2 regions of the uncultured Zoogloea sp. genome follow, and region 1 is predicted to be linked to the other one. Evidence: riboswitches for the same ligand, from Rfam matches in the RefSeq annotation. Region 1 holds a riboswitch; the other holds the start of a gene.
What was found. A riboswitch is a leader RNA that binds a small molecule or an ion and turns the genes downstream of it on or off. The one in region 1 is predicted to bind cobalamin.

Region 1 (5,473 bases):
TGGCGCAGTTCCAGCAGCCTGTCGTAGAGCGGCGTCGCGGAGAGCGGCGGGGTGAGGTGGTCGACGATCACCGCCAGCCCGCGGCGCTTGGCCTGCACGCCCTCGCCCACCCCGTCGACGATGTAGGGGTAGATGCCCGGCAGATCGGCGGCGACGAGGCTGGGGTAGTCGTCGGCGGTGAGGCCCACCGCCTTGCCCGGCAGGAACTCGTAGGTGGAATGGCGGCCCAGGTGCACCACCGCGTCGGCCCGGAAGCGGTCGCGCAGCCAGTGGTAGAAGGCCAGGTACTGGTGGGGCGGCGACACGCTGGTGTTGGCGTGGAGCAGCTCTTCATCAACCTCCCAGCCCCGCGGCGGCTGCGGCCCGACGAAGACCTTGCCGAAGGTGAGCCCCGGCACCAGCAGCTTGCCGTCCGCCACCATCACCTTGCCCGGCGCAGCGCCCCAGCCGCGCAGGCCCTCGACGCCGTAGCCGACGATCCGCCACGCGAGGTTGGACAGGCTCTCGCACCTGCGCAGGGGCACGTCGGCGAGGCAGCCGCGGTAGCCGGCTTCGAGTTCCTTCAGGCCGGCGATGGCCTCGGCGCGGCGCGGGTGATCCGCGCCTTCGGCCAGATGGTGGAGCTCCTTCATCACCGATTCCACCCGCTTGCGCCCCAGACTGCGCTCGCCGGCGCGTTCGGCTTCCAGCACCTCGGCGTGGAGCCGGCCGAGGGGGCCGGAGACCATCTCGCCGCGCACCCGCTCGGGCAGGCCGGCGAACCACGCTTTGTAGTCGGCGGCGCTCACACCGGCCACCTCGCGGGAGAGCTCGGCCAGCGCGGTCTTGTCTTCGGGCAGATTCACGCCCCGGGCCATGATCCCGTCGAGCAGCGACGCGGGCGACGCGGGCAGCTCGCCGGTGTCGTAGCCCTCGGCCTTCAGGCGCGTGAGGATGGCGAACAGCGAGGCGGGCACGTCCAGGTTGTCGGCGCCGATGTTCTGCCGGCCTGGCGGGTGGTTGTAGTAGACGATGGCCACCCGCTTGTCGGCGTTGGCCTTGGCGCGAAGCTGCTGCCAGCGGGTGGCGCGGGCCACCAGCCGGGTGATCTCGGCGGCGATGGGCTCGGTGCGGCGCAGCTCGACGCCGGTGAGCGGATCAACTCGCCCCGCCCCCACCGCCGACACCACGATGGGCTGACCGATGCCCTGCAGCTCGGGCAACGCCACCCGGTACTGCACCGAATCCACCGGCAGCCCCTCGGGCGACAGGCGCCACTGGGTGGCGGTGCGCTCGGTGAGGCGGATCGCCTTGATGACCGGCACATCCAGCTTCTTCAGGGCTTCGGTGACGGCCTCGCGGTTCTCGGCGGCGCCGACCACAAAGTCCTGCACCACCACCAGCGCCGCAGGCCGGGCCGGGGCGAGGAGTTCGGGCAGGCGCTCGATGGCCTCCCGCGAGGCGCCGCCCCAGCGGGTCAGCACCTCGGCGCAGGGCAGACCCTGGCGGCGGGATTCGCCGCAGATCGCCGCGGCGGTGCCGGATTCGATGTTGGCGAGATCCAGCACCGCCAGCGCCGGGCCGGCGGGCAGCAGGCCGGATCGCCAAGCGCTGGCGTCGGTACGCTCCACCTCGCCCACCCGCAGGCGCAGGGCCGGTTCGGGCAGCGGCGGCGGGAGCGCCTTGCCGGCGAGCAGGTGGGCGTACAGGCCGGCGAGGTTGTCGGCACCGCCGGCCTGCCAGCTACGGCGGGCGGCGAGCCATGCCGCGGCGGGCGGGTGAGCGGCGGCGGCATCGAGGGCCTCCGCGGGCGGCTGCTCGGCGGCGAGCTGGCGCAGGGTGTCGGCGGGGAAATCCGCCAGCGCGCCGGCCGCGCCGCGGCTGTGCAGGTTCAGGCGCTGCTCGCCGTTCATCGCCAGCACGGTGGTGGCACGGCTGGCCGGCAGGGCGTCGACCAGCCGGCGGGCCGGATCGCCGAATACCGACACCGCCAGCACCGCGTCGGCGTCGAGCCACTGGCGCAGCTGGCGATCGCTGGCGGCGAGGAGCTGGGCCGGCGTGCGCAGCACGACGCGGTCGCGGGGATGGCTGGCGAGGTGCTTGCGGGCGCCTTCGACGGCGGCCGGCGCGGCGCGGTCGGTGACGACACCGAACAGCGTCGCCGCGCTCGCCGGTAGCGCGGCCAGCAGGGCCGCGGCGAGCAGGGCGCGAGCGAGGGTGCGGCAAAAGCCTGAGTGTGGTCCTGACATCCCGTCTCCATGGGCCGGATCGCCGGGCCGGACGGGGACGAGAAAAGACGGAACGAAACCGCGCGGCGGGACACGCCGGCAGGAGGACGGACGCCGGGCTGGCCGGCGGACGGACACATTTCGCTCGCCAGGCCCGCACCCCGGGGCTCAGCAGAAACAATGTCCTCGGGCCGGTCTTCTGGCTCGCCGTCGTCCTTCCCCATCCGCCTTCCCGGGCTGGTGCCCAGTGGCATGTGGATGGAGTCGTCTGGCTTACAGCAGCGGGGGCTGCGCCGGAATGGTCGGAGGGCTTGCCGCCGACGTCACCGGACTTCCCGTTTGGCCGTTTCCGCGAAGGCGGATCGGGCACCCGGAGGAACAGGGACGCCGAGGTTAAGACAAAGTCGGCAGCCCGGCAAGCCGGATGTCACCTGCGGGCGTGTCGGAGCCCCCTCAGCCCGGGGCGTCGCCAGGCCAAGGCTGGGTAAATTTTCTCGATTTTCGGACGGATCAAGACCCAATCCGGGCCGCATGTCAGCATTTGACAGGCAGCTTTGTCAAAATCTGTATAAATAACAGAAGTAATCAAAGCGGCCGGTTTCGTCGCCGTCGAGCCCCCTATAATCGAGCCCGATCGTCATATCACGCACGACATCGGGCGTGATCGAACTCACCCAGCCAGGGGCTCCGACTTGGAACGACCCGAACCCGCCTTCCAGCAGCCTGACAGCAACATACTGCACCTGCGGGGCGAGGCCGGACGACTGCTCGCGCACCTGGAGATGCATCTGGCTCGCCAGCCGGACGACCTGACCAGCCACACCCGGCGGATCCTGATCGCCTGGCAGCTGGGCGACGGCGACGCGACCTACGGCGCCCTGGTGGATCTGTTCATCGTGCTGGCCGAGCGGGGCGTCGGCCTGAAGTCCGCGATGCTGTCGCAGACCGCCCTGCAGCTCGACCCGCCCCAGCGCCGCTTCCTCGCCAGCCACCTCGCCAGCGGCGTGCGCGCCGACGAAAACGTACAACCCCCGGCCAGCCGCTCGGTATTGACGCGCGGCCTGGTCGGCATGACCACCCCGGCCCTCTGACCGCCTTCGGGAGAAACACCATGATGACCGCCCAGCCTACGCTCCGCCTCTGCCACACCGGCATGGACAGCCGCTCGCTGTACGCCTTCGAGATATTCCTCTCGCGCGTGGACTCCCGTGCCTGTCAGATCACCGATGAAACCGCCGCCGACGTGGCCTTCATCGACATCGACAACGACCTGGGCCGCTACCTCCTCGAAGGTCATCGCCTGCTCTACCCGGGCCGCCCACTGATCGTCAGCACCCAGAAGGCGCCGCTGGACAACGACCCGCTGACCATCCCGGTCACCAAGCCGGTGGGCCTCGCCGCCTTCTCGGCCGCCCTCGAACAGGCCCGCCGCCTGCTGCCGCCTGCGCCGGTCGTCGAAGCCCCCGTGGCGGCCATCGACACCGGCACCCTCGAGGACGCCGACAGCATCCCCGACGAAATGCCCGTCGAGATGCTCTTCAACCGCACCGAGCCGCGCCTCGCCAACGCCGATCCGGTGGCCCTCCTGCGCCAGCTCGAAGAGCGCCTGTCCACCTTCTATGTGGGCTCGATGCCCGATGTGGATCTCGACGACCTGATCGCCCGCAACGCCATCTATTACACCCCGGACCAGTTCCTGCAGGGCGAGATCACCCGCGCCGTCGCCCACGCCCGGGAAATCCACCGCCCGATGCGCATCGACGACGCCAGCGGCACCGCCCTCTACCTCGACCCGCAGAGCGGCAAGGCGCTCCAGGCCCGCAGCACCAACGCCCTGCGCGCCCTGGCCCAGCTGCCCACCCGCGGCACGGTGAAGATGAGCCGCGTCGAGCCCGGCGACGCCGTGCGCATGGACACGCTCGAAAGCCGCCCCCTCGAAGCCCTCGAATGGGACGTGGCCCTGTGGGCCTCCCGCGGGCGCCTGCCCCGGGGCACCAGCCTGGATCACCCGGTGCGCCTGCACAGCTGGCCCAACCTCACCCGCCTCGCCGTGCCGCCCGAAGCCATGCGCATCGCCGGCCTGTGGTCGCGGGGCGGCTACAGCCTGCGTGACACCGTGAGCATGCTGGGCATCCCGCAGCGCTACGTGTTCGCCTTCTACAGCGCCTGCCACGCCCTCGGTCTGGTCGAGCTGGCCGCCAACCCGGCCGCCCTCGCCGCCGCCCGCATCGTCAGCCGGCAGGTCGTCGCCGGTCCGGCCGAAGCCGCCCCGCCGATGCGCGGCCTGTTCAAGCGCATCCTCGGCAAGCTGCTGGGCGCCCGCCTCGGAGAAGCCGCAGCTGGCTGAGGCCTGCGCTGATGAGCCACTACAAGATCATCTTTGCCGGCCCCGTCGGCGCCGGCAAGACCACCGCCGTCACCGCCGCCAGCGACATCCCGCCGGTACGCACTGACGCCGCCGCCTCCGACGAAGTCCGCGAGCTCAAGCCCAACACCACGGTGGCGATGGACTACGGCGCGATGAAGCTGGCCGACGGCAGCACCATCCACCTCTACGGCACGCCGGGCCAGCAGCGCTTCGACTTCATGTGGGAGATCCTCACCGAAGGCGGCATCGCGCTGATCCTGCTGATCGACAACTCCCGCGGCGACCCGCTCAAGGAGCTGCGCTTCTACCTGGGCGCCTTCAGCGGCTTCATCCGCAAGACGGCCGTGGCCATCGGCGTCACCCACGTGGATCTCGCCGCCACCCCCAGCCTGTCCGACTACCAGCAGGAGCTCGACCGGGCCGGCTTCGGCTGCGTGCCGGTGTTCGAGGTGGACGCCCGCGCCCGCCGCGACGTGTGCCTGCTGATCGAAGCCGTGCTAAGCGTCATCGACCCGGTGGCCAGCGCCTGACCCCCATGGACGCGCCCCGCCGCTTCCTGCTCCCCACCCCGGCCGGCGCCTACTTTGCGGCCGCCGCCCAGGCCGAAGACCGCCTGCGCGGCTTCATCCGCCTGCTCTTCGCCCAGCCGGCCAGCCCCGCGTGGCACGACGAGGACGACGGCTTCGTGCGCCGGCTCGCCACCGCGGGCTGGATCCAGTACCTCGACGCCCCCCGCTGCGCCCCCCGCGACACCATCGAAGCCGCCCTGCAAAGCCTGCTCCCGCCCCTCGCCGGCAGCCGCAGCGCGCTGCTGGCCGACGCCCACGGCTTTCACCTCGCCAGCACCGGCTTCACCACCCCGCAGGCCGAAGCCCTGGCCGCCCTGTCGGCCGATCTG
Region 2 (5,456 bases), on a different contig from region 1:
GCCCAGGATGGGCGAACCCAGGATGTAGGCGGCGTAGTCGGCCTCGGCGGCCTCGGCTTCATCCCACAGGGTGCGCAGGACGGCGGGGTCGAGGCTGAGCCCTTCCTCCTTCAGCAGCTCGCGCACCACGCGGATGCCGAAGGCGCAGTGGAGCACCTCGTCACGCATGATGTACTGGAGCTGCTCGGCGGCGCCCTTCATCAGGCCCCGGCGCTGCAGGGCGAAGATGGGCGTGAAGCCGTTGTAGAACCAGCAGCCTTCGAAGATCGCCGCAAAGAAGAAGTAGGACAGGGCGAACTCGTGGAGGTTGGCCCGGTCACGCAGGTCGAAATCCGGGCGCATCACCCGTTCCAGGCGGCGGCTGGCGAGGGCGATCTTGCCGTGAATGGCCGGCACCACCCGGTAGCGGTTGTAGATCTCCTGCTGGTCGAGGCCGATGGTCTCGATGCAGTGCTGGTAGGTCCAGGTGTGCAGGGCTTCCTCGTACACCTGGCGGGCCTGGTAGATCTGCAGTTCGGGCGCCCTCATCTTCTCCATCACCGCCAGCCCGATGTTGCGCATGGCGAGGATGTCGGAGGTGGTGAGGTAGGCCAGCACGTTTTCGAAGACGTGGCGCTCGGCGTCGGTGAGCTTGTGGTGATAGTCGTGCACGTCCTGGGCCATGGAGATTTCGAGCGGCGTCCAGTGGTTGCGGTTGGCCTTGAGGAAGAACTCCCACGCCCAGGGGTATTTGAACGGGGCGAGCTGGTTGATGTCGGCCCGGCCGCCGACGATGCGCTTGTCGGCGGCGTTGATGGCAGCCCGGGCGTCGGTGGCCATGGCGGGCACCGGGGCCGGCGCGGGAATGTCCCAGTCGTTGAAGCGGGCGGTGCTCATTGGCAGGCCTCGCATTCCGGGTTGTCGATGGCGCAGAAGCGGGGGGCTTCGTCGGCGGGCGGGGTGTCGTCGCGGCCACCGGATTTTTCGAGCTGGCTGGCGCCCAGGGTGCGCAGGTAATAGGTGGTCTTGAGGCCGCGCAGCCAGGCGAGCTTGTAGATCTCGTCGAGCTTGCGGCCGGAGGGCGTGGCGAGATAGAGGTTGAGGGACTGGGCCTGGTCGATCCACTTCTGACGGCGGGCGGCAGCTTCGATCAGCCATTCGGGCTCGATCTCGAAGGCGGTGGCGTAGCGGGCCTTGATCTCGTCGGGCACCCGGTCGATGCGGGCGAGGGCGCCGTCGAAGTACTTGAGGTCGGCCACCATCACCTCGTCCCACAGGTCGAGGGCCTTGAGGTCGCGCACCAGGGCTTCGTTCACCACCGTGAATTCGCCTGACAGGTTGGATTTGACGTAGAGGTTCTGGTAGGCCGGCTCGATGCTGGCCGACACGCCGACGATGTTGGAAATGGTGGCGGTGGGGGCGATGGCCACGCAGTTGGCGTTGCGCATGCCGTGGCGGGCGATGCGGGCGCGCAGGGCGGGCCAGTCGAGGTGGCTGTCGCGGTTCACCTCCAGTTGGCCGCCGCGGCCGGCGGCGAGCAGGTCGAGGGAATCGGGCGGCAGGATGCCCCGGCTCCACAGGCTGCCCTCGAAGCTCCCGTAGCGGCCGCGCTCCCGGGCGAGTTCGGTGGAGGCGCGGTAGGCCTGATAGCACACGGCCTCCATCGACTGGTCGGCAAACGTCACCGCGGCTTCGCTGGCGTAAGGCAGGCCGAGGGCGTACAGGCAGTCGGCAAAACCCATGATGCCGAGGCCCACCGGGCGATGGCGCAGGTTGGCCCGGCGTGCCTTTGGGGTGGCGTAGAAGTTGATGTCCACCACGTTGTCGAGCATGCGCATGGCGGTCTGCACGCTGCGGGCGAGCTTGTCCTGGTCGAGGGCGCCGTCCTTCAGGTGGGCGAGCAGGTTGATCGAGCCCAGGTTGCACACGGCGGTCTCGTCGTCCGAGGTGTTGAGGGTGATCTCGGTGCACAGGTTGGAGCTGCGCACCACGCCCACGTGCTGCTGCGGCGAGCGCAGGTTGCAGGCGTCCTTGAAGGTGATCCACGGGTGGCCGGTCTCGAAGAGCATGGTGAGCATCCGCCGCCACAGCTGCACGGCCGGGATGCGCTTGAAGAGCCGGATCTCGCCGGCGTCGGCCCGGGCCTCGTGGGCGCAGTAGGCGGCCTCGAAATCGGCGCCGAAGCGGGTGTGAAGGTCCGGCACGTCCGACGGCGAGAACAGCGTCCAGTCGGCGTTGTCCATCACCCGCTTCATGAACAGGTCGGGAATCCAGTTGGCGGTGTTCATGTCGTGGGTGCGGCGGCGCTCGTCGCCAGTGTTCTTGCGCAGGTCGAGGAACTCCTCGATGTCCAGGTGCCAGGTTTCGAGATAGGCGCACACCGCGCCCTTGCGCTTGCCGCCCTGATTGACCGCCACTGCGGTGTCATTCACCACCTTGAGGAAGGGAATCACCCCCTGGCTCTGGCCGTTGGTGCCTTTGATGCGGCTGCCCAGGGCGCGCACCGGGGTCCAGTCGTTGCCCAGGCCGCCGGCGTACTTCTGCAGCAGGGCGTTCTCCTTGACCGCCTGGTAGATGCCTTCCAGGTCATCCGATACCGTGGTGAGGTAGCAGGACGACAGCTGCGAGTGGCGGGTGCCGCTGTTGAACAGGGTCGGCGTCGAGCACATGAAATCGAAGGACGAGATCAGGTTGTAGAACTCGATGGCGCGGGCCTCCCGGTCAATCTCGCCCACCGCGAGCCCCATCGCCACGCGCATGAAGAAGAGCTGCGGCAGCTCGATGCGCCGCCCGTCGATGTGAAGGAAGTAGCGATCGTAGAGGGTCTGCAGGCCCAGGTAGCCAAACTGCCGGTCGCGCTCGGGCACCAGGGCGGCGCCAAGGCGGCCCAGGTCGAATTCGGCGAGGCGCGGGTCGAGGAGTTCGGCATTGATGCCGGTGCGGATGAAGGCCGGCAGGGCCTCGGCGTAGTGGCCGGGCAGGTCGGCCAGGCTCACCGGCTGGCCGAGGACTTCCCGGGCGAGGCTGGCGAGGAGCAGTTGCGCGGTGACCCGGTTGTAGGCTGGCTCCCGCTCAATCAGGCTGCGCGCGGCGAGGATCAGCGCCTGGTCCACGTCGGCCAGCGGGACGCCGTCGTAGAGGTTACGGAGGGCCAGATCGAGCACGGCGTGGGCCGACACCTCGTTGCCCAGGCCGGCGCAGGCGGCCTCGCAGTGGCGGAGCAGGGCGTCGGTGTCGAGGGGAATGCGACGTCCGTCGGCCAGCACGTGGAGGGTCGGCGTGCCCGCGGATGCCATGCCGGCAGCCCGTTCGGCGGCGCGGCGTTCGCGGTAGAGCACGTAGGCCCGGGCCACGTCGTGTTCGCCGGAGCGCATCAGGGCCAGCTCCACCTGATCCTGGATGTCTTCGATGGACACCGTGCCGCCATCGGGCAGGCGGCGGGTGAGGGCGCGCAGCACGGTGTCGGTGAGCCGCGCGACGATCTCCCGGACCCGGGCCGAGCCGCCGCTGGCGCTGCCCTCCACGGCCAAGAAGGCCTTGCTCATGGCGATGGCGATCTTGTCTGCGTTGAAGGCGACGACGGCGCCGTTGCGGCGGATCACCTGCAGGGCGGCGATGGCCGACGCGCTGGCGGATGCGGATGGTGTCTGAACGGTGGCGAGCAAGGCGATTCTCCGAATTGGGGGGCGGAGAATCGAGGACCTGGAACCGCGCCCGGCGCCAACGCGCGGGCGGAAGCCCTGCAATCGGCGCTGGCGCACGGTGGCGACAGGAAGACACCTCGTTTCAGGGACACCCCGCCCCAAAAGCACTGAAGGAATGGGCCATGGCAGGTCTCCTGACTCTCGGGTCGTCGCCTCGTGCCAGCCTTCCCGGAGCGCATCCAGTGGCAGTGGGGGGCACGAAACTCGCCGATTACAGTTGCGGGGGCAGTGCTGGATTTGAGGCGACGGCCTCGCACCAGCTTCCCTTTTCATCCCCTTGCGGGGAACCAATGACGAGGCGGATGGTAGGGGGGTGGTATCCGGCGTGTCAAGCCGGGGCACTGCGGGTAGGGCTGTCGGGGGTTGTCGAGGCCCATATCTAGTCCGCCACGGCAGCGGGTCCGCGGCATGGGGCGAGGTCGGCGAAGTGCGCGCCATTGCAATCCGTCTTGGCCGGGTTTATGCTCGATTCGTCAAGGAGGTGCTGCGAAAATGCGAGTCCGTTTCTTTGGCGCGGCCGGCGAAGTGACCGGTTCGTGCACCCTGGTGGAAGCCGGCGATGTGCGCTTCCTGGTCGATTGCGGGATGTTCCAGGGCGGGCGCGAGGCCCGGGCCAAGAACCTCCGGGCGCTGGATTTCGGCTTTGACGTGCGGGACATCGACTTCGTGCTGCTGACCCACGCCCACATCGACCACTCCGGCTTGCTGCCGCGGCTGGCGGTGCTGGGCTTCCGCGGCCCGATCTACGCCACGCCCGCCACCATCGACCTGCTGGCGGTGCTCCTGCCCGACAGCGCCCACATCCAGGAGAAGGAATCCGAGTGGCAGCTGCGCCACCAGCACCGCCGGGGCGGGAGCGAGCGGGGCGTGGCAGCGCCGCTCTACACCGTGGCCCAGGCCCAGACCACCCTCGGCCTGCTGCAGCCGGCGCCCTACGGCAGGACCATCGAGCCGGCGCCGGGCATCGCGGTGCGCTTTCATGATGCGGGGCACATCCTGGGTTCGGCGTGGCTGGAGGTAACCGCCGCGGGCGAGGGGCGGCCGCGCCGGCTGGTGTTCTCCGGTGACATCGGGATGCGCGACCGGCCGGTGCTGAACGACCCGGAGACGATCATCCCGTCGGCCGACCTGCTGCTCATCGAATCCACCTACGGCGACCGCCTGCACCGCCCCCTGCCCGAGACCGAGGAGGAGATCATCGCCGCCATCGGCCGCACCCGGGCCTGCCACGGCAACCTGGTGATCCCGTCCTTCGCGGTGGGGCGCACCCAGGAGATCATCTACATCCTGGCCGACCTGGTGCGGCAGGGAAGGCTGGAGCCGCTCAAGGTGTTCGTGGATTCGCCCATGGCTAACGAGGCGACACGCATCACCCTGGCTCACCCGGCGCTCCTCGACAGCGAGACGCGGGATCTGCTTGAGTGGCTGAAGGCCCACCCGAACAAGCTGAAGCTGGAGTTCGTGGCCGACGTTGAAGCCTCCCGGGCGCTCAACGACGTGCGCAGCGGGGCGATCATCATCTCGGCCAGTGGCATGTGCGAGGCTGGGAGGATCAAATACCACCTGCGGGAGAACCTGCCGCGCAGCGAATGCAGCGTGCTGATCGCCGGCTTCCAGGCGGCCGGCACGCTCGGTCGGAGGCTGGTGGATGGCGCCCGGCTGGTGCATATCTTTGGCGAGCCGGTGCCGGTGCGGGCGCGCATCTACACGGTGGGCGGGCTGTCGGCCCACGCCGATCAGGCCGGGCTGCTGGACTGGATCGGCGGCGTTCAT

Region 2: linked by a shared signal. The riboswitch ahead of Q0672_RS07480 (ribonucleoside-diphosphate reductase subunit alpha) and the one ahead of Q0672_RS23040 (cobaltochelatase subunit CobN) in region 1 are both predicted to bind cobalamin.

The regions. Positions count from the first base shown of each region.
Region 1 covers NZ_CALAYQ010000209.1:52,272-57,744, forward strand. The annotation lists gene Q0672_RS23040 (cobaltochelatase subunit CobN) at 1-2,228, opposite strand, end outside; cobalamin riboswitch at 2,379-2,596, opposite strand; gene Q0672_RS23045 (hypothetical protein) at 2,900-3,298, shown strand; gene Q0672_RS23050 (hypothetical protein) at 3,319-4,554, shown strand; gene Q0672_RS23055 (ATP/GTP-binding protein) at 4,566-5,105, shown strand; gene Q0672_RS23060 (hypothetical protein) at 5,111-5,473, shown strand, end outside.
Region 2 covers NZ_CALAYQ010000055.1:6,684-12,139, forward strand. The annotation lists gene Q0672_RS07475 (ribonucleotide-diphosphate reductase subunit beta) at 1-876, opposite strand, end outside; gene Q0672_RS07480 (ribonucleoside-diphosphate reductase subunit alpha) at 873-3,644, opposite strand; cobalamin riboswitch at 3,790-3,990, opposite strand; gene Q0672_RS07485 (MBL fold metallo-hydrolase) at 4,176-5,456, shown strand, end outside.